DNA from 4 places in the Bacillus sp. SYZHCR11 genome. Region 1 is predicted to be linked to each of the others. Evidence: riboswitches for the same ligand, from Rfam matches in the RefSeq annotation. Region 1 holds a riboswitch; each other region holds the start of a gene.

Region 1 (6,044 bases):
TGCAAACAGGAAACGGTCCATTTCATTTTTTAACACCTCAAGTTTCTCTTTACTTTTTTTATTTAACCATATATGATGATGGACTATCATTTCAAGACATTTTTAGAAGGTGAAAAATATGAACTTTGAAATCTCAGATGTACTCAAACAGCTGCCGGAACAATTTTTCGCATCATTGGTGCAAAAAGTGAATCAAAAGCTGAAAGAAGGCAGAGACGTCATCAATTTAGGGCAGGGAAACCCTGATCAGCCGACGCCTCAGCATATCGTTGAAGAAATGAAGCGCGCCGTCGAAAGGCCGGAAAATCATAAATACTCATCATTCCGGGGCGCTTACAGCTTCAAAAAAGCAGCCGCTGCATTTTATGAAAGGGAGTACGGGGTCACGCTTGATCCGGACACGGAAGTCGCCGTGCTGTTCGGAGGCAAGGCGGGACTTGTTGAGCTTCCGCAATGTCTTTTAAACCCGGGAGATACCATTCTGGTGCCTGATCCCGGATATCCTGATTACTGGTCGGGCGTCGCCCTTGCGAAATCGAAAATGGAAATGATGCCGCTGACGGAAGAAAGAGGGTTTCTCCCTGATTACAGCGTAATTCCTGAAAAGGTGCGGAGCGAGGCGAAGCTGCTTTATCTCAATTATCCGAATAATCCGACCGGCGCTGTGGCGACAGAGGCGTTTTTTGAGGAGACAGTCGGTTTTGCGGAACAAAACGGTATTTGTGTCGTTCACGATTTCGCGTACGGAGCCGTCGGCTTTGACGGGCATAAACCGCTGAGCTTTTTGCAGACGGAAGGCGCAAAGGAGACGGGAATCGAAATCTATACCTTGTCCAAAACGTATAATATGGCGGGCTGGCGGGTCGGCTTTGCCGTCGGAAACGCTTCTGTCATCGAAGCGATCAATCTTTATCAGGATCATATGTTTGTCAGCCTGTTTCCCGCGGCGCAGCAGGCGGCGGCAGCCGCTCTTTTAGAGGATCAGGCATGCGTCGCAGCGCAAAATGACAGATATGAATCGAGGCGCAATGCATGGATTGAAGCCTGCCGCGGTATCGGCTGGGATGTGACGGCTCCGGCTGGCTCCTTTTTTGCATGGCTCCCTGTGCCCGACGGTTATACGTCACAGTCGTTTTCAGATCTGCTGCTCGAGAAAGCGGATGTCGCCGTCGCTGCCGGAAACGGGTTCGGAAAATGGGGGGAAGGCTATATCAGAGTCGGTCTTCTGACAAGTGAAGAAAGACTTAAAGAAGCTGCGGAACGGATCGGGAAACTGAATCTTTTCACCCGAAAAAGCATTGACATATCTGGATAACAATGCGATAATTCAAAATACTTTATAAAATCATTATTCTTATCAAGAGCAGGCAGAGGGACGAGCCCGATGAAGCCCGGCAACCGACTGATAAAGCACGGTGCTAATTCTTGCAGCAGGAGCTGAGAGATAAGATTCGGACATAACACGAAGCCTCTTTCTGCTCATAGGGAAGAGGTTTTTTTATGTTTTGTGAAAGAAAGAGAGGCGTTCACGCATGAGCGAAGTATTGGCAACATATCTTCTGACAGACACAACGGACAGTGAAAAGCGGGCGGAACAGATTGCGGCGGGGCTGACGGTAGGCTCCTGGACTGACCTGCCCCTGGTGAAGCAGGAACAGCTCAGAAAACATAAAGGCCGGGTCGTAAAAGTTGAGGAGAAAGAAGGAACCTCAGAAAACGAAACACAATCCGTCATCACTATCGCCTATCCCGAGGCGAACTTTTCAAGAGATATTCCGGCCGTCCTGACGACGGTATTCGGAAAGCTGTCACTGGACGGAAAAATAAAATTGACTGATCTTGAATTTTCCGAAGGGTTTAAACGCTCCCTTCCCGGGCCGAAATTCGGTATATACGGCATCCGCAAACTGCTGGGCGAATTTGAAAGACCGCTTCTGATGAGCATATTTAAAGGCGTGATCGGACGGGATCTCGCCGACATTAAAGAACAGCTCAGACAGCAGGCGCTCGGAGGCGTGGATCTGATTAAAGATGACGAAATTTTCTTTGAAAATGAACTGGCTCCGTTTGAAACCCGCATTATCGAAGGAAAACAAGTCCTGAAGGAAACCCGGGAGGAGACGGGGCATAAAACGCTGTATGCCGTAAACCTTACGGGAAGGACCGCTGAACTGCGGGATAAAGCGAGGCGCGCGGCAGAACTCGGGGCGGACGCGCTTTTATTGAATGTGTTCGCTTACGGTTTAGATGTGATGCAGAGCCTTGCCGAAGACAGGGAAATCCCGCTTCCGATCATGGCGCATCCGGCAGTCAGCGGCGCGTTCACTTCATCTCCCGTTTACGGCTTGTCGCATGCGCTTTTGCTCGGCAAGCTGAACCGCTATTGCGGCGCTGATTTCAGTTTATTTCCGTCACCTTACGGATCCGTTGCTCTTCCGAAGGAGTCCGCGCTTGCAATTCATGATGAATGTGTAAAAGACGATGTCTTTCATCCGTCGTTTGCTGTCCCGTCGGCAGGCATTCATCCCGGTATGGTGCCATTGTTGATGCGCGATTTCGGCATCGATCACATCATCAATGCCGGCGGAGGCATTCACGGCCATCCGAAAGGAGCCGAGGGCGGCGGAAGAGCGTTCCGCGCCATCATTGATGCGGTGCTTGAAGCGCAGCCGATTGAAGAAAAAGCCGCGTCGTGCAAAGATCTTCAGCTCGCATTAGACAAATGGGGAAGGGTGGAAGCCGTATGACCCGCACACCGCTGATTATTTGTGATTTCGACGGAACGGTCACCATGAACGACAACATTGTCAGCATGATGAAAGAATTCGCGCCTCCTGAGTGGCTTGAATTAAAAGACGGTGTTCTGTCTAAAAGCCTATCAATCCAAGAAGGAGTCGGCCGGATGTTCGGACTGCTGCCGAGCAGCTTAAAAGAAGAACTGACCGGCTTTATTCTGAAGGATGCGAAAATACGGGACGGCTTTTTGGATTTTGTCTCGTTTGTCCGGTCAAACGGCCTCCCGTTTTATATCGTAAGCGGAGGAATGGACTTTTTTGTGCATCCGCTTTTGGAAGGGATCGTAGAAAAGGAGCGGATTTTCTGCAATCATGCATCCTTTGACAATGAATATATTCATATAGACTGGCCGCACGCCTGTGACGGAGGCTGCACCAATCAATGCGGCTGCTGCAAACCGTCAGTCATCCGGAAGCTGTCCGATCAGCAGAAATTTCTCATTATGATCGGTGATTCGGTCACGGATGTTGAGGCTGCAAAGTTATCCGATATGTGTTTTGCTAGAGATTATCTTTTGACTGAATGCAAAGAACTCGGCCTCCGGCATCTGCCTTTTCAAGATTTTCATGAGGTGAAAACAGGCATTGAAAACATCGGGGAGGTGCAGGCATGGCTGTAAAAGAAGAACGCTGGCGCGAACTTGCCGAGGTAAAGCGCGAGCTGGCCGAAAGAGACTGGTTCCCGGCAACGAGCGGGAATCTTTCCATCAAAGTATCCGACGCGCCGCTGACTTTCCTCGTTACGGCGAGCGGAAAAGACAAACGAAAAGAAACAGACGAAGATTTTCTCTTAATCGATGAGAACGGGAAGCCCGCTGAGACCGGCCATTCTTTAAAACCTTCAGCGGAAACGCTTCTCCATACTTACTTATACCAAAAGACAGAAGCCGGCTGCTGTCTGCATGTCCATACCGTTAATAATAATGTCATCTCAGAGCTTTACGGGGATGAAAAACAAATCACGTTTCAGGGGCAGGAGATGATTAAGGCGCTCGGATTATGGGAGGAAAACGCGTCCGTGACCGTTCCGATCATTGACAACCCGGCGCACATCCCGGCATTGGCCGAAAACTTCGCGCACCATGCGGACGCCGGCTCAGGCGCGGTGTTAATCCGTAATCACGGCATTACGGCATGGGGGCGGACCGCATTTGAAGCGAAAAGGGTGCTGGAAGCCTATGAATTTTTATTCAGCTGCCACCTCAAGCTTCTGTCACTGCGGCCGCAGCTTGTAAAATAAAAGGAGGAACGGAAAATGGCGACCATCAGAATTCATGACGAAAAGAATACGCTCATTGAAAATCAGGAAGAAGTAGCGCGCTTTTTAGACGAACAAGAGGTGATCTATGAGCAGTGGAACATTGAAAAACTTCCGTCTGAGCTTTCGGAGAAATACAATCTGACAGAAGATGAAAAAGAACGGATTCTCGCGGCGTTTGACACGGAGATTCAGGACATTTCAGCCCGGCGCGGATATCAGTCTCAGGATGTCATTTCTTTATCAGATACCACGCCGAATCTTGATGAATTATTAAAAAATTTCCAAAGAGAACATCACCACACGGATGATGAAGTCCGCTTTATCGTCAGCGGACACGGCATCTTCGTCATTCAAGGCAAAGACGGCACATTTTTCGACGTCCGTTTAAATCCGGGAGATTTGATTTCAGTTCCGGAGAACATCCGCCACTACTTTACGCTTCAGGAAGACCGCCGGGTCGTCGCAATCCGAATTTTCGTGACGACTGAGGGCTGGGTGCCGATTTACGAAAATGAAAGTGTGCAAAACTGATAGACGCCCGAACCTCTCATGCCCCCGCCGGCATGAGAGGTTTTTTATTGTAATATAAAGTCAGCTGTGGCTGTTTTTTAAATCTTGAATATGCCGCATTCTGTTTATATCATTACCTGAATGGGTATTATTCTCGTATTCATGCTAAAGATTCCAATATGAAATGAAAAAATAAGTTATTTAGTAAAAAAATGTTTACAAATAAAGTATAATCTGTAATAATGCTCAATAACCCAATCAAACTTGTTTCCTATTCTTTTAGCGGTGAGGGGTGAAGTGAATGGGCAGTTATTCTGAACAAGAAAAATTGCTTGTATCTATTGATAAAAAAAGAAAAATGATGATAGATGCGGCTAACAGACAAGGGTTTACCGGATATGACACGATCAGGCACAGCCAGGAACTGGACTGTCTGATGAACGCGTATCAGCAGCTGGTAAACCGTGATCGCACACATCACCAAGGAATACAGGGCCTTGTGAAGAAAATAGGCTTGTTCTCCCGCGGTGACGTCATGCCTGCATATGAAGCAAACAAATGATTGATGATAAAACAGATAACGAAGACTGAATGCGCTTCCTGATCAAGCGCCGCATCCGAAAGATGACCGCGTACAGTCAGCAGATTTTTCCGCTGGCACGGCTCACGAAGCGCCTCGTACTATCTGCCGGCTATGATGCCGTTCCTCTGGTATATCCTCTTACACATATTCTTCTTTAAATAAAAAACACCCCGACCCAGGGTGTTTTTTTCATCGTGAAGCGGCAGGGAGGGTAATGGTGACCTCTGTGCCCTTATCGACTTCGCTTTGAATGTCAATCGAACCGCCGTACATCAGCATGATTCGTTTACATACGACAAGGCCGAGGCCGGTGCCTTTTTCCTTTGACGTTACAAACGGAAGAAAAATGTGTTCAAGCATATCTTCAGAAATGCCCATTCCGTTGTCGGCCACCTTAATGACTGCTTTATGGTCGCGGGCTTCTAAATAGATGGACAGCCGGCCGCCTTCCTGCATGGATTCCAGCGCGTTTTTTGCGACATTTAAAATCACCTGTTTAATATGGTCTTTCGTGCAGTTGACCTTGAGCGGCCGATTGACGAGAATCTCCACATTCACTTCCACATTATACAGATTCCCTTCAGAATAAATAATCGGCATAATCTCATCAAGAATATCCTGCAGCGAATTCACTTCCAACCGTTCAGCAGTGGGTTTACCGAGCACTAAAAACTCACTGACAATCTGATTGATCCGTTTAATCTCCTGCTCAATAATTGAGAAATACAGCTGATCTTCCTCCGATTTGTATTTTTTCTGCAAAAGCTGAATGAAGCCGCTGATCCCTGTAAGCGGGTTGCGGATTTCATGGGCGGTGCTGGCGGCAAGCGTTCCGATCAGCTCCAATTTCTGCGCTTCATTTTGAGCGCGCTCCAGCTGGGTCTTGCGCTTAAGC
Region 2 (6,044 bases), on a different contig from region 1:
CTATATTGAAAACTCGTACAAAGAATATGTAAAAAACAAAAAAGACGGTGAAAAACAAGGCTACAAAGCGGAATACCAGGCAGATTTCAAGGTGAAGTATAATCAAGGCGGCAAGCTCAGCATTCAGACGGAAAACTACAGTTACACAGGCGGCGCACACGGGCTGACAGCCGTTCAGACCTTTAATTACGACCTGGCCGCAAAAAAACGGGTCACACTCAATGATGTGCTGAATACAAAAACGAAAGCCAACAAAACGAGAGACTATCTTTACGGCTACATTAAGAAACATAACGATCTGTTTGACCAGGACGTCAAAAAACAAGAGATCATCCTCAATAACGAAAGACCTTTCTTCTTTACGAAAAACGGCATTGCCGTTGTGTTCGGACAATATGATCTCGGACCGTACGCGGCAGGAATCCGGGACGTTTTCGTGCCTGCATCCGTCTATCAATAAAAAAAAGCGATATCACTCCAAAACGGAGCGGTATCGCTTTTTTTCTTTTACCAGACAAACAATCCGACAATCGCCGCGCTCAATAAGGAAACGGCAATTCCGCTGACAAGCAGCTTCCAGACGTTTTTCCCGATGATGGCTGATTTTTCACCATCAAGCAGAGATTGATAAGATCCGTAGATCATACCGATGGTGCTGAAGTTTGCGAATGATGTCAGGAATGTCGTAGCCACGGCAATCGTGTGCGGCGGAAGTGATTTCAGCTGCCCTTTCAGATCGGCCATTGCCACAAATTCATTCGTCGCGAGCTTGATGCCCATCAGCTGTGCGACATACATCGCGTCATGTACACCTAATCCGAGAAGGAAGGCAAACGGACTGAAGATGTATGAGAAAATCTTTTGAATGGTCAAACCGTGCATGAACAGTCCGAGTACGCCGTTTAACGCAGCCGTTAACGCCACATATCCGATTACCATCGCTAAAATAACAATGACCATGTTCATGCCGACAAGCATACTGTTAGAAATCGTGGAGAAGAAGTCTTTTTTCTCCGCTTTTGAAGGAACGTAAATAATATCATCCTCTTTAGAAACGTCCGCGGGATTCAGCATATTGGCGATTAAAAGCGCGTTTAAGCAATTCAGCGGGATGGCTGTAAACACATAAGTGGACGGAACCATCGTCAAGTACGATCCGATGATCGAACCGCTGATGCTGCTCATGCTCATCAGCCCGAATGTCAGAAGCCGATTGTTGCTGACGGCGGCAAGCTGCTGGCGGATGACGGCTAAAGCTTCCGTATTTCCTAAAAACATCATCTGGATGGAGAAAAAGCTCTCCAGCTTCGGCAGACGGGATATTTTAGAAATCAGCCAGCCGATTTTATCAATGAGCCACGGCAGAATACCGAAATACGACAGCATATCAAAGAAGGTCACGACGAAGATAATCGGCAGCAATGCGCTGAAGAAAAAATCAACCGTCGGGTTCGCCATGACAGACGGAAAGGCGAAGGCAATCCCTTGACTGGCACAGGAAATCAGCCATGTAAAGAACGCGCCGATCTTCCCGATGACAAAGCCGCCGACTTTTGTCCCTAACATAAACCAAGTAATCAGAAACTCAAAGACGAGGAGCATGACAATCGGACGCCATTTAATCTTCTTCTTGTTGGGTGAGCATAAGAAAACAACAGCCATGACAACAATGAGACCGACAATGTTCAATAAAAAGTACATGTGAGCAACTCCTATAAGGGTATTATGGAAATAAAAAAAGCTCTTATTCGTCACAAATTCCTGAAAGCCAGAAAGTGTGATAAATAAGAGCCAAAAGAAAAGAATAGACTGACAGCATCATATGCTTTTCACTCGTTCAAATTTATGCAAACTTTCTTGTAGTCTAGTCTTTTACGGCACTAGGTAGAAACAATCAGACCATATTACTGATCATATACAAGAATAACGATATTACATGAGATAGCAGTATTTTATCGTTTCAATTTTTGAAAATCAACCTTTTTAGATATTTTCAAAATAATAAATTTATATTATAAATAAAGAAAATAAAGGATGTTCACAAGTAATTGGATAATAAAGGTATAAAAGCCCCCGAAAAACAGTTCCGGTTCATTGTAAAGACGGGATGCAGCTGATAAAATGGATCTGAGGGCACCGCCTTCAAAAGACGGCAGAAAAGGGGTCATTTTCATGATCATTCAGTTCATTCGTTACAGATAATGAGAGGTATAGATAAATAGGTTAAACTTCCAATTTTGCGAGGTTTATTTGTCTATGCCTTTTTCATTTCATCGGAATAACGAATGAATGAGGTGTTTTTATTGACGTCTATAAAAAGAAAACGCGCGGAATTACTGCAATCATGCCAGTCCGTATTCAGGTGTCCGCTATGCAGTTCGGCCATGGCGGTCTCACAATACAAAAGCTTGATGTGCGGACACGGGCATACATTTGATATATCAAAGCAAGGATATGTGAATTTCCTCAATAAATCGTTCAAAACCCGCTATGACAGGCGGCTGTTCGAAGCGAGACGCGCTCTTTTTGACAGCCGGGAATTTTTTGTCCCGGTTCAAAAGGAGATCGCCGCAATCATCAGCCGCATTCAATCTCCGCAAACAACGGCGGCGATATTGGATGCGGGATGCGGAGAAGGCTCTCATTTAGCCGCCGTATGCAAATGGCTTCAGCCCGCTTTTTCCGTGACGGGAATCGGTATTGATCTCTCGAAAGAAGGTGTGCTGCATGCCGCAAAGGCCTTCGGGGATCATTTGGTTTTTGCCGTCGCTGATGTGGCGGATGCGCCGTTTGCCGACAGCTGTTTTGATGTCGTGATGTCTGTTTTATCACCTTGGAATTACAAGGAATGCAGCAGGCTTTTACGAAAGGGCGGCACAGTCATTAAAGCGGTGCCGCGGCGTGATTATTTGAAGGAAGTAAGGGAATTCTTCTTCGGAGACAGTCCTCGGCGGAATGACACCGCCGATTCTGCGGCCGGACGATTCCAAGCGGGCTTTCAAACTTTTGAGCGCAAACGGCTGTGTTACACGAAGACCTTATCGCAGCCTGACCTCGAGCGGCTTGTGAAAATGACGCCCTTAACATGGAAATGTACTGATGAAAGCATCCGGCGGTTTATCAGCCGAAAAGCGGCGGATATTACGATAGATATCGATATTTTAATCGGAACCGGTCCTCTGTAAACAGAAAAGACACGCTGATCGCGTGTCTTTTTTTTATTTCCAGACTTCACCGGCAATGCTGACGACATGACGCAGTTTCGCCCATTGCTGTTCTTCTGTGATCAGGTTTCCTTCCTCAGTGGAGGCGAATCCGCATTGCGGGCTGAGGCAAAGCTGATCCAGGCTGACATATTGTGAAGCTTCTTCAATCCGGCGTTTAATCGCGTCCTTGTCTTCAAGTTCGCCATGTTTTGATGTAATCAATCCAAGCACAAGCTGAAGATCAGAGCGTTTGACATAGCGGAGCGGTTCAAAGCCGCCGGAGCGGGAATCATCATATTCCAGGAACAATCCGTCAAGGTCAAGCCCGTCAAAAATCGTTTCAGCCGCTGCATCATAGCCGCCTTCAGCCGTCCATGTGGATTGGAAGTTGCCGCGGCAGATATGCATCGTAACCTTCAGATCGTCAGGGCGGTCCTTGATCGCGTCATTAATGGAAGCGGCAAACAGCTTGCGCAGCTCATCCGGCGTTGTGCCGAAATCTTCAATCTGACGAAGCCCCGCTTCAGATAAGAAAACGGCCCATGCGGTGTCATCAAGCTGAAGGTAGCGGCACCCGGCGTCATAGAAAGCCTGAATCGCTTTTTTATACGCTTTTGACACATCGTGCTGAAATTGTTTGTAATCATTCTGGTAGGCCGCTTTTTCCAATTTTCCGCGGAAAAACAGCATATTCGGACTTGGGATGGTCATTTTCGGAACAGCATTGCCGGCAATGCTGTGCAGGAATTTATAATCTTCGAGCATCGGATGCTGAGAAAAATCAATATCTCCCGTTACTTTAATGCCGCGCGCTTTCGTCTGTACGTTGTGAAACTGAATGCCGCTTTCAGGCGTAAATGCCTCAACCCCGTCTAAATTTTCGAGAAAATCAAAATGCCACCAGGCACGGCGGAATTCGCCGTCAGTCACGACATTGAGGCCGGTTTCTTTCTGCTTTTCCACGCTGCGGATGATTTCTCTGTTTTCGATTTCGCGCAGCTGTTCTGCCGAAATCTCACCCGCCGCTCTTTGCAGGCGGGCTTGCTTCACAGCCGCCGGCCGCAGCAGGCTTCCGACCTGATCCGCGCGAAACGGCGGGTTTTTTCTTAGAAGAGTATGCGATGGTTGTTCTGTGTTTTGCTGTGACATGAACGATTCCTTCTTTCCTGATGAAATATAAAAAAACTCTTCCCTCGGATAGGGAAGAGCTTGCGTCCGCAAATCTCAACCTTATCTTCAGGATTTAGCACCATTCTGCTGAACAGCGGTTGCCGGGTATCATAGGGCCAGTCCCTCCACCTCTCTTGATAAGGAAATATGCTATTTTTCAGAATAAACTGTAATACTCTTAATCTTAGTATGTTTTCTTATATTGTCAATATATTTCGATAAATATTTTTATTTGTCACCCTCAAATAGAATCATATCTATCACGATGGCGATCGCAAGACAAAGAGCAATATCCTCTTCCTTTTCAATCTGCAAATGATAGGAATCGCCCCAGCTCATCCATGATTTGGTGACGGTCATCCGGTTTGATTTTCCGTCTGTCACTTGAAAATTCCGGCCCCACACATCGCCGGTAAGATTCCAGCCGAGTCCGGAAATTTCAAATTTCGGTTTGAAAAACGTGACTTTCTTGATGACTTGGCAGACGGGTTTGCCGCTGACGGAAATCTCGTAACGGGGAACGAGCGACATCAGTTTCTGATTGACGCTGGCGAGCGTGCGGCCGTCCAAATCAGTCAGCTTCAGTTCATCACCGAATGAAAACAGCTTTCCTTCAACATTGTAGACTTCTTTTCCGCTTTCAAGAAACACTTGAAAACGATTCTTAAACGTAAACATTCGCTCTTTGATGTAAAAATGGTACATAAAAAAACTCCTTTTTTATGTTTTACGAAAAAAGGAGGCGGAAGGTTTCATATCGGCCGGGTGCATAAAAAAAGGCTGCCGATTTTGCGGCAGCTGTCGTTTTTATGATAGCGGCATCCGGCGTTTTTGACGGATCGCATTTAAATCAATGATGTTATTCGTGTCGGCAGCTGTCACCAGCGGGCTTGTCTTTGGCGTTTTCCGGCGGTTGTCCTTACTGAAAGAGAAAACAAGATACCCTGTCAAAGCAGCGAAAATAAGTAGCATCATTTTACATACCTCCCAAAAAAAGTTTTGGTATTATTATTGTACGAAAAAACAAACGAAAAGTATTCAAACAATTGTCACTTTTTTAAAAAATAACGTCATTTTCCGTAAAAATAACTATGGGTTGAAGAAATTTTGCTCTTGTTGTGGTTCTATAGATTGTATCGGCTGATAAATGATGATCGTTTATATAACTTTATTACTATTTTTTGTAAGTGTCTAATTAACTACTTCGGTGTTTTCGTTTGCCTTGTGTTATTCAGTACCCTAAAAAACCTTATGATATGCAAAATAACTGCTTCTAACAGATGACTGCGAGTTGACAGCGCTTTCTTTATTTTTTTGAAGAAAACGAGATGTTATCTTAAAAAAATCGTTTGAACATTTTCCGCAGTTTTTTAAAAGGGTTTGATTTTGTCTCCAGTACACGCGGGTCTTTTAAGGTTTTTTTCAATTCTTTCGCTACAGTCCCTCTTGCCATAGTCTTCACTCCTTCTTTCCATTTCATACCTTATATACGGAAAGAAAGAAGGAAAGGTTTCATGTGAAAGAAAAAAACCAAAGCAGGGGGCTTTGGTTTTAAGCGCGCTCTTCAAAGAGCCTGGCGATTTCAACAATGACGTTTACCGCCTTTTCCATATGATCGACGGAAATGTATTCATATTTTCCGTGGAAGTTTTGGCCGCCCGTGAAAAT
Region 3 (6,044 bases), 230 kb from region 1:
TCCTTTGACGCTGTCCTGATCATATTTACAATCCTCAATCGTCTGATGGGGGCGCAGCACGCTGTGTCTGATCGCGTATGTGTCTTCTGCGGTGATGGGTTTTACTTCAACCATGAAAAAATCCTCCTTTGCTTGATTCTTTTTCTGTATCGTACCATGAAAAAGCCGCCTGTCATATCAGGCGGCCTCTTCCGCGTCAATGCAAATATACATCAGCCCGCTTTTCATCCTTTTGCTTAATATAAGCTGCAAGTTCTGATGTCAAATCAGAACGGAGAAACGGGGTGATTAAATAAATTCCGTTAAACAGTTCGCACGCCGTGTCGAGAAGCGACTTGGCGATGGCGAGGCCTTCGGTTTTCTGCTTTTGCTTGTCTTCGCCGGCGAGCGCCATTTTTTCCCGGATGCTGTCTGACAGCTTAATGCCCGGGATTTCATGATGAATGAACTCTGCGTTGCGGCTGCTCGTTAACGGCATAATTCCGATATACACCGGTGTTTTGAGATGTTTCGTTTCATGATGAATGTCAATGAGCTGCTGCTCCGAGTAGACAGGCTGGGACACGAAGTAGTCAGCTCCGCACTCGATTTTTTTCTCCAGCCGTTTTACCGCTTTATCAAGATGGCGGACATTCGGATTAAATGCTCCGGCTACGGAAAAGTTCGTTTTCTTGCCGAGCGGTTTCCCTGATAAAGAAATGCCCTCGTTGAATTGTTTAATCAGCCTGATCAAGTCAAAGGACGTTAAATCATAGACGGAGGTAGCCCCCGGAAAGTCGCCGATTTTTGAAGGATCGCCCGTGATGGCTAAAATGTCGGTAAGCCCGAGCGTATCCAGCCCCATTAAATGTGACTGAAGGCCGATGATGTTGCGGTCTCTGCATGTAATGTGAACGAGAGAACGGATATCAAGGCGTTCTTTCAGCAATGAACCGCAGGCGGCATTGCTGATCCGCGGTGTCGCCAATGAATTGTCGGCGAGCGTCAGCGCTTCTATGCCGGTTTCTTTTAATTCAGCCGCCGCTTGCAGAAATTTGTCAAAATTCAATTTTTTCGGCGGATCAAGCTCTACGATAATTGACCGTTTTTGAGCGGCGATTTCGTTTAAACCCGGCTCGGTCCGTTCATTCCGGACGGAGATGACTTCTTCTTCCCGTCTGATTTTCACTTCTTTATCAGTGACGGGAGAAAGTCCGCGGACCGCTTCAGCCATGGCTCTGATATGGTTTGGCGTCGTACCGCAGCAGCCGCCGATAATGCGCGCGCCCTGAGTGCGGAACTGTACGGCGCTCTCCCGGAAATAGGCATCGTCCGTATCATAAACAAGCCGGCCTTCTTCTAAAGACGGGAGGCTGCTGTTCGGATAGACCGATAAATAAGCGTCACGGAATATCGGCACTTCGGTGAGCGCTTCAATCATGTGGTACGGGCCGAGCCGGCAATTGATTCCCGTTATGTCAGCGCCGAGATCGGCAATTGACCTGAGGGCTTCCCGAAGCGGCGTTCCGTCCTGCAGCACGCCCTGTTCGTGCATGGATACGTTCAGCATAATCGGAAGTTCCGTTTCTTTTCTCGCTATCTTCAGCACTTCGCGCGCCTCTTCTAAATCATAGTATGTTTCCAGGAGCAGACCGTCCGGCTCTTCGTAAAGCAATAAATAAAGCTGCTCCCGAAAGCTGCGTTTAATCTCCTCCAGGCTGTAGGCGTTTTTGTTAAATGTGCGGATGCCGCCCATCGTTCCCAATACATAAGCGCCGTCTGAGGAAGCGCGCGCGATTCTGACCGCCTCCTGATTGATTTTTTTCGTTTCATCCTCAAGTCCGTATCTTGAGAGCTTAATAAAATTCGCGCCGTACGTATTTGTCTGGATGATGTCTGCCCCGGCTTCCACGTAAGCCTTATGTATCCGCTTGATTTCCTCGGGCTTTGATACGTTCAGTTCCTCAAAACATCTGTCAATGCCGTAGGAATAGAGGAGAGTGCCCATCGCGCCGTCTCCGATTAAAATCCGTTCTTTTAAGTCTTGTAATAGTCCCATTGTTTGCCTCCTTCGTCACATTCAGCAAGGAAAAAAGAGAAATAAAAAAAGTCTTCTTAAGAAGAAGACTCTGTAATCATTTGTCTCTCTTCTTATCTTCCAAGCTGTTTTTAGCTTGCTGGATTTAGCACCTTGGTCATGGTTTGGGTTAAACCATTACACCGGTTGCTGAAGCGTCGTCGGGCCAGTCCCTCGGCTTCTCTTGATAAGAACGTTCATGTAATTGTCATGGGTTTCCAAAACTTAACTGTGAAAATCCCTTTCTCCAAATTTACCGAAAATAGAGACAATAATCAATAGGAATCACATAATTTATCTAAAATTAATAAATTGAACGTCAATCGGCAGGTCTGCCCCGCGGACGGCTGCAATAATCTGCTGCAGATCATCTTTATTTTTTCCGGTGACGCGCACTTGGTCGTCCTGAATCTGCGACTTTACCTTCAAGCCGGAGTTTTTAATCACCGCGTTGATTTTTTTGGCGCTGTCTTTATCAATGCCCTGTACAAGCTTCGCGCGCTGGCGCACCGTGCCCCCTGAGGCATTTTCGATTTTGCCGTATTCAATGTTTTTCGTCGGCACGTCCCGTTTGATCAGCTTGCCGCTCAGCACATCTTTGAGCTGATTCAGTTTAAACTCGTCATCAGAAATCAGGACAAGTTCTTCCTTTTCTAAAGTTACATCGCTTTTAGATCCTTTAAAGTCATAGCGCGTGCCGATTTCTTTCAGCGTCATCTGAATCGCATTCTGCACTTCGGGAAATTCAACTTTGGATACAATATCAAAAGAACTTTCTTTTGCCATGAGAAAACCTCCTATAACATTTCACTTATGAGTTGATTATAGTAGAATAAAGAGAAATGTCCAACTGCATAAAGCATGAATTTATGCATATTGGAAAAAATGAGAAAAACATCAGCCCCATACGGGCGAATCAGGAAGGACGATAACATGAGACCAGGGCAGCAGCTCACGCTTAGTATAGATCATCAAACCGATTTCGGTTATTTTTTAACCGACGGCGAGGATACGGTTCTTTTACATAACAGTGAAATTACAGAGGATATTGAAGACAGAGATGAAGTGGACGTATTTATTTACGTCGATCATCAGGAAAGACTCGCGGCGACGATGAAAAAGCCGCTCATCAGCTTTTATGACTACGGATGGGTGGAAGTGACGGACGCTGTGGAGGATATGGGCGTATTCGTCGACGTCGGTCTGTCAAAAGACGCGCTCGTCGCAACGGAGCACCTGCCTCCGTACAAATCCGTCTGGCCGCAAAAAGGCGACAGACTGTATTGCATGCTGAAGGTGACAAGCCGCGGACGCATGTTTGCCAAGCCGGCGCCTGAGGATATCATCAGTGAATTATTTACGGATGCAGAGGAAGACGTCATGAATAAAGACCTGACAGGCACGGTGTACAGACTGATCGCATCAGGCTCTTTTCTGATTACCGATGAAGGCATCCGCGCGTTTATTCACCCTTCAGAAAGAAAAGAAGAGCCGAGACTCGGCAGCCGCGTGACGGGGCGTGTCATCGAGGTGAAGGAAGACGGCTCCGTCAACATGTCCCTGCTGCCGAGAAAGCAGGATGCGCTTTCGGTTGACGCGGAGGAGATTCTGACCTATCTGAGATCAAGAAACGGCGCGATGCCTTACGGAGACAAAAGCGATCCTGACGATATCCGCGAACGGTTTCATTTAAGCAAAGCCGCCTTTAAGCGGGCGCTCGGGCACCTGATGAAAAACGGCAAAGTGTATCAGAAAGACGGCTGGACATACGAAAAACAATAAATTTTCTGCAAAAACATCGGTGAACCAAAACCGGTGTTTTTTATTTTCTCAAAAGCTTCTATGCCCTCATTTGTTTATCACCCTGCCGAACATACATATTTTATTGAAATAAAATATTCTGACATCCGAACCGATATATAACTATAGAAAAAAACAAAAGGAGAGTTTCAATGAGAAAAATGGCGATATTTGCGGCTGTACTGCTGCTTGCGCTCAGCACGGCGGGATGTGCCGGCAAATCCGAGGGGGCGGCGGCTGAAAAAACGAAAACAATCGGCATCATGCTGACAGACAACGGCCTCGGCGACCAATCATTTAATGATTCTGGCTTTCAAGGTTTGATGAAAGCAAGAGACGAGCTCGGCATCACATTTGATTACAGAGAAATAAAAGACACCGATACGTACGAAAAAGGACTGACCCAGCTTGTCCGGGAAGGCAATGATCTTGTTGTGGGGCTCGGTTACAGCATGCAGGCGGATTTAGAAAAGGTCGCCAAAAAATATCCGAAGCAGCGGTTTGTGCTGATTGATTCTGTATCAGACCTGGATAATGTCACCTCCGTCACGTTTAAAGAGGATGAAGGAAGCTTCTTAGCCGGAGCGCTCGCGGCTATGACGAGCAAAACCGGCACGATCGGATTTATCGGCGGTTCAGATGCCGATGTCATTAAACGGTTTAAGAAAGGCTATCTGAAAGGCGCGGAATCAGTCAAACCGAACATCCGCGTGCTGTCGGAAATCAGCGGTACGTTTGATGATGATAAGCTCGGGAAACGCATCGCCCAAAACATGATCCGAAAAAAAGCCGATGTCCTGTTTACGGCGGCCGGCTTCACGGGTGTCGGCGCACTGAAAGAAGCGGAGGCGCGAAAAGTATACGCCATCGGTGTTGACAGCGATCAATATTACACCGCCGAGCACGCCGTTATCTCTTCTTTAGTGAAAAACGTCGACCATGTCATCTATGAATTGGCGAAAGATTTAAAAGACAACAAGGAGATCAAAAGCGGTGAGATCGTTTACGGACTGAAGGAAAACGGCATGGACTTAGCCAAGATCAGAGTTGTCAAAAACGCAGGCGGGCTGACGAAAAAGATCACGGATATGAAAAACAGTCTGATTGAAAAAGGAGGCGATCTGAAGTGACATTACGGACAAGGCTGCTCGTTAACGCAGCCGTTACGATGATTTGCTTCGCCGCCGTCATCGGCTTTACCATCGTAAACATGATGAAGATTCAGGCTTCAAATGAAGATGAAGTGGACGCGCTGTTAAACGTCCAGGAAGCAAAAGCCGACCTTAATACGTTAAAAGAAAGCATCACCGGCTATTCCTATACGCTCGCAGACGCCCAGAAAGAAGATGTACAAAGCTATATGAAAAGCAGCTCAAACAAACTGGCGGCGCTCAAAAAAACGATGACGGACGATGCGGACAAAGCCGCTTATGACAAACTCGCCAAAAAATACGAATCGTGGCAGGCGGAGGCGGACGCTGCTCTTGATTCGAAAAGCCCGGCTGAAGCGACAAGGACGGCGGCCCGCATCAACGGTCTTCTGAATGATATTTATATGCTGAATCTGAAAAGCCGGGATCACTATGAAGACATGCAGAAGCAGACGGCTGACCAGATTCAGTTTATCGTTTACAGCGCAGCCGTGCTGACCATCGTGATACTTGCTGTCACCGTCATATCTTCCATCAGGCTGACGAAGAGAATTGCAGGGCCGATCCGCCGCATGGCTGAAAATGCCCGTCGTATTGCAGCGGGGAACCTTGCCGTTGAAATGCTTGATTATAAAGGGAAGGACGAACTGAAAGAGCTGAATGACTCATTCGGAATGATGGCTGAACAGCTCCGCACCTTAATTCAGGCGATCGGAGAGGTCGGCCGTGAAGTCGAGACTTTTGCGGAAGGTTTGACGAAGGAAAACCAGACGCTGAAGGACATGACCGAGCAGGTGTCCGTATCGACGGAAGAAATGGCGCAAGGCTCCCAAACCATTTCAGAAGATCTGCAGCATGCGGTGCAATTCATTGAACAAATGGATGAACATTCAAAGGCGAACGCCGAACGTTCCAAACAAACGACGAGAAGCAGCGAAGAGACGATTGCGGCGGTGGCTGCGGGGCGAGGTGCTTTAGCCGAGACCAAGCAAGCCATTGATAAAAGCAATGAGACATCAAAAGAGATTTCCGAAGCC
Region 4 (6,044 bases), 690 kb from region 1:
TGTTTACAGAAGGGGAAAAAAGTATAATAAATGCGAAAAGGGCATTAATCTAAAGTGGGAAGGTGTTTGACATTCAGAAAGTGAACTGGTCAGAACGGTATGAATGGTTCAATAAACAAGATGAAAAAGATGGGCGTTTAATGGCGTTCCTTCGTCATGAGCTTACATATGAGGAAGTCATACGGTTATATAAGAAAGGGTTTTATTTGAAATCAAAAGAAGGGGATGTTTCGTTACGTAAGAACGATATCCGTCGTATGTTTGGGGTTGAAGAGAGGCAGGGGGGCAAACCTTAATGAACGGGAAGAGAAAAACTCTTCCCGCTTTTCATGGCAGCTGTTATTCTTTTTCCAGCATGGAAGTCAGCCATTCTCTTAATGCCGGTTTCTGCACATACCGCTTTCCGTTTCTCGTGATATGCGGAATGTCAGATGTTCATGAGGATCAGGTGAGTTAAAGTTTTCAATCCGTCTCCGATGAAATATCCGGCTAAAGCGATTCCGATGCCGGTAATATATCCAAACCTCCAATAAACGTTATCATTTTTTATACGGTGAAGCCGGCCGGAGGATTCAGCCTTCAGCAAAACCGCCGTGCGTTTATTGCGGACGGTTTTGATTGCTGAGCTTTTCCACCTGCACCTTTCCGGAGAAGAAAACAGCGCCTCCGCCCATATCCGCCAGCCGATCGGGCGTGAGCGAATTGACGAGCTGTTTTTTATCATCCATATCGGCCCAAAGACCTTGGCTCACCGCAACGCCGGGAAGCACCTGTTCGCCGACCGAAACTGTCAATTCGCACTCACCGCGGTGATTCCAAACTCTAACGGTTTCTCCGTCTTCTATGTTCCGGCGTACAGCATCTTCTGTATGAATGAAAAGCTTTGGCGCTTTTTCCAGTTTTACGTGTTTTTCGTTATTTGAAAATGTCGAATTCAAAAAATTATGATTCGGTCCCGGGACAAATAAAAGCGGAAAATCGTCATCGCTCTCAAGAGGGATGTGTGTCGGCAGCGCCGGATAACCGTCCTGTTTCATCTTTTCCGAATATAATTCAATTCTTCCGCTCGGTGTCTTGAGCTTTCCCGGAAAAAGCGGTTTTTTCCGTTTGGCTTTCATGAAGGAATGGCGTGAGAGCGCTTCGTAATCAATATCCTCGATATACGGATTGTCGGGAAAGTCCAGCGCCTGTCTGATTAATTCTTCATCAGAATCCTGAAGCTCCTGCTCGGTAAATCCCATTGCTCCGGCAAGCAGACGGAACACTTCCGTATTCGATTTGCTGTCCCCGTAGGGTTCGATCACTGGTTTTTGCAGCTGAATAAAATGATGCCAGTAAGACGTGTAAAAATCCGTGTTTTCAAATGCGGATGCAGCGGGGAGCACGATATCCGCATATTTGGCGGTTTCCGTTAAAAACAGATCGTGAACGACTGTAAATAAATCCTCCCGCAGCAGGCCTTTTCTGACTTTATTCGCTTCCGGCGCCACCACTGCGGGATTCGTACCGTAAATAAACAGGGAGCGCACGGGCGGTTTTGTTTCTAAAAGAACGCTTCCGAGCCTGTTCATATTAAATGATCGCGGCTTCCGGCCGTAAAGCAGATCAGGCCGCTGGAGCGCTTGTCTGTTATAGTTTAATACCGCGCTGTTGTGCTTGATTGCGCCTCCTCCGGTGTTGAGCCACTGCCCTGTAACAGCCGGAAGGCAGGAGACGGTGCGGACGATCATTCCGCCATTGTCATGGTGCTGAATGCCGTTTCCGATCCTGATAAGGGAAGGGGAGGTTTCTCCGTACATTCTCGCAAGGCGTCTGATATCGTCGGCTTTAACGCCTGTAATAGCAGAAACCGTTTCCGGATCATAGTGTTTGACATGCGCTTTTAATTCGTCACTGCCTTCGGTGTATTCTGTGAGAAATGCTTCATTGTGAAGGTTCTCAGCGAATAAGATATGCATGATACCGAGGGCGAGTGCGGCATCTGTGCCGGGACGAATGGGAATAAACCAATCAGCAAGCCGGCCGGTTTGGTTCTTATGTACATCGATAACGACAATTTTAGCCCCTTTTTTCCGGGCTTTTTGAGCAATCATGACTTGGTGCATATTCGTGCTGACGGCATTGATTCCCCAAAAAATAAAGAGCTTAGCATGTATGGTCTCCTCCGGATCAGTACCCGCTCCTTCTCCCATTGTATAGTTATAGCCTTCAGAACCGGCTTTGCTGCAGATCGTCCGTTCGAGATGACTCGCTCCGAGACGATGGAAAAAACGGCGGTCCATTCCCTCTGCCGCCAGTTTTCCCATATTGCCGTAAAAGCTGTACGGAAGAATGCTTTCCGCTCCTTCTTCGGAAATAAGCTCTTTCCAGCGCGAACTGATTGTATTGATTGCTTCCTCCCAGGAAATAGGCGCAAACGCGGCTTCACCTTTTTTACCGATCCTTTTTAACGGAACGGTTACGCGCTTCTCATCATAAATACGCTCAGCCATGTGTCTGACTTTGTTGCAAATATTCCCTGATGTGACCGGGTGATCGGGGTCTCCCTGAATGTTAACGATTTTTCCGTCTTTTTTTGTCACAAGCAAGCCGCATTGATCGGGACAGTCTAGTGAGCACACCGACTTAAAGACCCCGTTCGGCTGTGTTGCAGCAGAATTCATAGCCCATTTCTCCTCTTTGTTTATATTGTAAGCATTATAACATTTCAAAATCGAACGTCAATTCAGAAAAAAGTGTTGACATTACGGAAAGACTTTTCTATGATGAGTTTATTCTTTTAAACAGCCTGACAATTTCATCATTTTATTTTCTATCCAGAGAGGTGGAGGGACTGGCCCTATGAAACCTCGGCAACATTTATTGTGCCAATTCCAGCAAGCGTATGCTTGAAAGATAGGAAAGAATGGTCTATACATATTTGTGCGCTTCAAGCGGATAAAGACGGTATATGAATCTCTTTCCTTCTTTGAGGAAAGAGATTTTTTTATGAAAAAATTTATGTGAAAAGGATGTTTTGCACCATGACGGTTTTAATTACCGCGCCATATCACGACGAGGGGCTGAAGGAGCTGGCTGAGCTGTTCGGCCGGACTGTGCACCGGCCGTGGAAGAAGCACGGCCGGGCCTATCGGGAAGATGAATTGATCCGGATGATTCATGAGACAAACGCGTCGGGGCTTATAACCGAACTTGATGAGGTGTCTCAGCGTGTTATTGACATATTGCCGGATTCCGCTTTTATCGGTGTCTGCAGAGGAATGCCGTCTAATGTGGATATTGCGGCGGCGACTAAAAGAAAAATCCCCGTTTTCTTTACACCGGCCCGCAATGCCCAGGCCGTTGCTGAAATGTTTATCGGAAATGTGATTTCATTTTTGCGTCATACGTATTCTTCCCATCAGTGGCTGAAGGACGGAAAGTGGAATGGTGATTATTTGCAGGCTTACGTCAAATTCAGAGGAAATGAGCTGACGGGGAAAACAGTCGGCCTTATCGGTTTCGGAGCTGTCGGACAGAGAATCGCCAGGCTATTGGCCGCTTTTGACTGCAAGGTGCTTTACTATGATCCATTTGTCCGTCATGAAAACCGGGAGTATGAAAAAACGACGATTGAACAGGTATTTTCTGAAAGTGATATTGTTTCCGTTCACTTGCCGCGCACAGAAGAAACCATCGGCCTTATCGGCGCCCGGCACTTTCAATTGATGAAACAGGAAGCTGTTTTTGTCAATACGTCAAGAGCGGCGGTTACAGACAGGGAAGAGCTGCTGCGGGTGCTGAAAGAACGGCGGATTAAGGGAGCGATCCTTGACGTGTTTTATCACGAACCGCCTGAATCTTCTGATTATGAATTGATCTCTTTGCCGAATGTGTTCGCGACTCCCCATTTAGCGGGCGCAACATTTGAAGTGGAAGATCATCATGTGAAGATTTTAAATGAAGCGCTTTTCAAATGGAAACAAGATCAAACCTGCTCAATACGTGAACTTTATAACAAAAGAGAACTTGAAACGGAAGCAGGAGGCTGTAATGGCTGAACAAAAAGGCTACCTTGTATTTGACATCGGGACTGGGAATGCGCGAGTCGCGGTCGTGACTGCCGGCGGCGAAGTGACCGCGCTTGAAAGGGAAGACATTGAATATGTGACGGATCCGCTTTATCCGGACGGACGATATTTCTCACCGGAAGGGTTATGGACGCAAATCAGCGCTATGGCAAGAAAGGCTATTGCCAAGAGCCCTCATATTACATTAATCGGAATCACCTCAACAAGCCAGAGGCAGGGAATCGTTTTGATCAATAAAGATAAAAAGGCATTTCTCGGTCTGCCCAACATTGATAACAGAGGGCGTGAATGGGAAGGCGGGATTGAGGCAGAAGAAGAAGTGCATCAGCAAACCGGACGTCTACCGAGCGCTTTATTTTCCGCCATGAAACTTGTCGGATTAAAAGCCAGACAGCCGTCTTTATGGAAAGAAGTGAAGTGTATCACAAGCATCAGTGACTGGGTGACATTTGAGCTGAGCGGAATTTTAAGCTATGAACCGTCACAGGCTGCTGAAACACTGCTGTTTGACGTAAGGAAAAAGGCGTGGTCAGAGAAATTATGCAACATCTTCGGTGTGCCTTCTGCCATTCTTCCTTCACTCGTCCGATCTGGGACGGTTGTCGGAATGTTAACGTTTAAGAAAGCGGCGGTGCTCGGTCTTTCTGAAAGAGTGCCTGTGATTGCAGGCGGGGGAGACACACAGCTTGCCATCAAAAGTGCAGATGCAAAGCCGGGAGATATCGTCATCGTATCCGGCACGACGACGCCGATTACAAAGATAACAGCGGAGACCGGAACCGAAAGTTTAGAGAATGCATGGCTGAATTGCCATACAGAAGAAGGTGAATGGCTTCTAGAAACGAATCCGGGTGTAACAGGACTCAATTATCAAAAATTAAAATCCATTTTTTATCCGAATGAATCCTACAGCGTCATGGAACGGGAAATCGCAAGTCTGCCGAAACATGATCATGCCTGTATATCTGCGTTAGGCTCCTATTTATCTCCTGAGAAAAACGCACTGGCAAAAGGCGGATTTATTTTTGACGCTCCGCTGTCCCAAAACTTAAGCAGAGCCCATTTTGTCAAAGCCGCACTGCTGGAAATCGCTTTTTCAATCAAATGGAACTATGAGGCGTTAACAGAGGCGGCTTCCTTTTCACAAGATTATGTGAAGGTGTGCGGCGGCGGTTTCCAAAGTGATGCTTTGACGCAGTTTCTTGCTAACCTTCTTCAAAAGAAAATCTATAAGAGAGAGGGGTTCAGCCAGGCATCCGCAATGGGAGCGGTGATGATTTGCAACGAAGCTCTCGGTGTGAAAGCAGAGCTTTCGACCTGCACAAAGGTAATTGAGCCGGAAGCGGATCAGACGGATCTCTTCCTATATGAAGAATGGAAACATACCCAAAAATTATTTACTCATTTTCAGCCGGCGGTGAAAGGCTGACTTGGGGATGAGATGACAACATGAAAGATTGCTGAGGAGGAACAAAAATGCTTAATAAAATAGGAATTCCGAAACAGCTCGCCTGGGGATTTTTAGGGGTCGTGCTGTTTATGATGGGAGACGGCCTTGAACAAGGCTGGCTCAGCCCGTTTTTAGTTGAAAACGGCTTGACGGTACAGCAATCAGCATCCCTGTTTACGGTTTACGGTATTTCTCTTGCTGTGGCGTCGTGGTTTTCAGGGGTCTGCCTCGAAGCCTTCGGCGCAAAGCGGACGATGTTTATGGGGCTGTTGTTTTACGTCATCGGAACAGCCGCGTTTATCGCATACGGATTTGAGAATCTTAATTTGCCGGTGATGTATGTCACGTATTTTATTAAAGGGCTGGGTTACCCGCTGTTTGCCTATTCATTTTTGACATGGGTGATTTACCGGTCGCCGAAAAACAGGCTCAGTACGGCGGTCGGCTGGTTCTGGATTGCATATTGCTGCGGGATGTTTGTATTCGGTGCTTGGTATTCAAGCTGGGCCATCAAATCCTTCGGC

Evidence for each region. A riboswitch is a leader RNA that binds a small molecule or an ion and turns the genes downstream of it on or off. The one in region 1 is predicted to bind S-adenosylmethionine.
Region 2: it holds a riboswitch for S-adenosylmethionine, as region 1 does, so the genes downstream of both, AC2CGA_RS10630 (5-methyltetrahydropteroyltriglutamate--homocysteine S-methyltransferase) here and mtnW (2,3-diketo-5-methylthiopentyl-1-phosphate enolase) in region 1, are expected to answer to the same signal.
Region 3: it holds a riboswitch for S-adenosylmethionine, as region 1 does, so the genes downstream of both, AC2CGA_RS05505 (bifunctional homocysteine S-methyltransferase/methylenetetrahydrofolate reductase) here and mtnW (2,3-diketo-5-methylthiopentyl-1-phosphate enolase) in region 1, are expected to answer to the same signal.
Region 4: it holds a riboswitch for S-adenosylmethionine, as region 1 does, so the genes downstream of both, AC2CGA_RS01595 (2-hydroxyacid dehydrogenase) here and mtnW (2,3-diketo-5-methylthiopentyl-1-phosphate enolase) in region 1, are expected to answer to the same signal.

The regions. Positions count from the first base shown of each region.
Region 1 is NZ_JBXUND010000001.1:975,844-981,887, reverse strand. It holds gene AC2CGA_RS04230 (carbon-nitrogen family hydrolase) at 1-26, opposite strand, end outside; gene AC2CGA_RS04225 (pyridoxal phosphate-dependent aminotransferase) at 119-1,315, shown strand; SAM riboswitch class I at 1,352-1,451, shown strand; gene mtnW (2,3-diketo-5-methylthiopentyl-1-phosphate enolase) at 1,533-2,747, shown strand; gene mtnX (2-hydroxy-3-keto-5-methylthiopentenyl-1-phosphate phosphatase) at 2,744-3,415, shown strand; gene AC2CGA_RS04210 (methylthioribulose 1-phosphate dehydratase) at 3,406-4,035, shown strand; gene AC2CGA_RS04205 (1,2-dihydroxy-3-keto-5-methylthiopentene dioxygenase) at 4,051-4,587, shown strand; gene spo0E (aspartyl-phosphate phosphatase Spo0E) at 4,868-5,128, shown strand; gene kinD (sporulation kinase KinD) at 5,339-6,044, opposite strand, start outside.
Region 2 is NZ_JBXUND010000002.1:772,376-778,419, reverse strand. It holds gene AC2CGA_RS10645 (DUF3298 and DUF4163 domain-containing protein) at 1-460, shown strand, start outside; gene AC2CGA_RS10640 (NupC/NupG family nucleoside CNT transporter) at 508-1,701, opposite strand; purine riboswitch at 1,841-1,941, opposite strand; gene AC2CGA_RS10635 (methyltransferase domain-containing protein) at 2,304-3,185, shown strand; gene AC2CGA_RS10630 (5-methyltetrahydropteroyltriglutamate--homocysteine S-methyltransferase) at 3,219-4,355, opposite strand; SAM riboswitch class I at 4,434-4,520, opposite strand; gene AC2CGA_RS10625 (LURP-one-related/scramblase family protein) at 4,605-5,081, opposite strand; gene AC2CGA_RS10620 (hypothetical protein) at 5,184-5,351, opposite strand; gene pepT (peptidase T) at 5,928-6,044, opposite strand, start outside.
Region 3 is NZ_JBXUND010000001.1:1,206,925-1,212,968, reverse strand. It holds gene AC2CGA_RS05510 (GNAT family N-acetyltransferase) at 1-114, opposite strand, end outside; gene AC2CGA_RS05505 (bifunctional homocysteine S-methyltransferase/methylenetetrahydrofolate reductase) at 197-2,038, opposite strand; SAM riboswitch class I at 2,128-2,250, opposite strand; gene AC2CGA_RS05500 (YajQ family cyclic di-GMP-binding protein) at 2,351-2,842, opposite strand; gene AC2CGA_RS05495 (CvfB family protein) at 2,942-3,838, shown strand; gene AC2CGA_RS05490 (BMP family lipoprotein) at 4,009-4,986, shown strand; gene AC2CGA_RS05485 (methyl-accepting chemotaxis protein) at 4,983-6,044, shown strand, end outside.
Region 4 is NZ_JBXUND010000001.1:286,232-292,275, forward strand. It holds gene AC2CGA_RS01580 (hypothetical protein) at 72-296, shown strand; partial or broken gene AC2CGA_RS01585 (hypothetical protein) at 340-478, opposite strand; gene AC2CGA_RS01590 (molybdopterin oxidoreductase family protein) at 600-2,663, opposite strand; SAM riboswitch class I at 2,810-2,902, shown strand; gene AC2CGA_RS01595 (2-hydroxyacid dehydrogenase) at 3,024-4,040, shown strand; gene AC2CGA_RS01600 (FGGY-family carbohydrate kinase) at 4,033-5,499, shown strand; gene AC2CGA_RS01605 (RbtT/DalT/CsbX family MFS transporter) at 5,547-6,044, shown strand, end outside.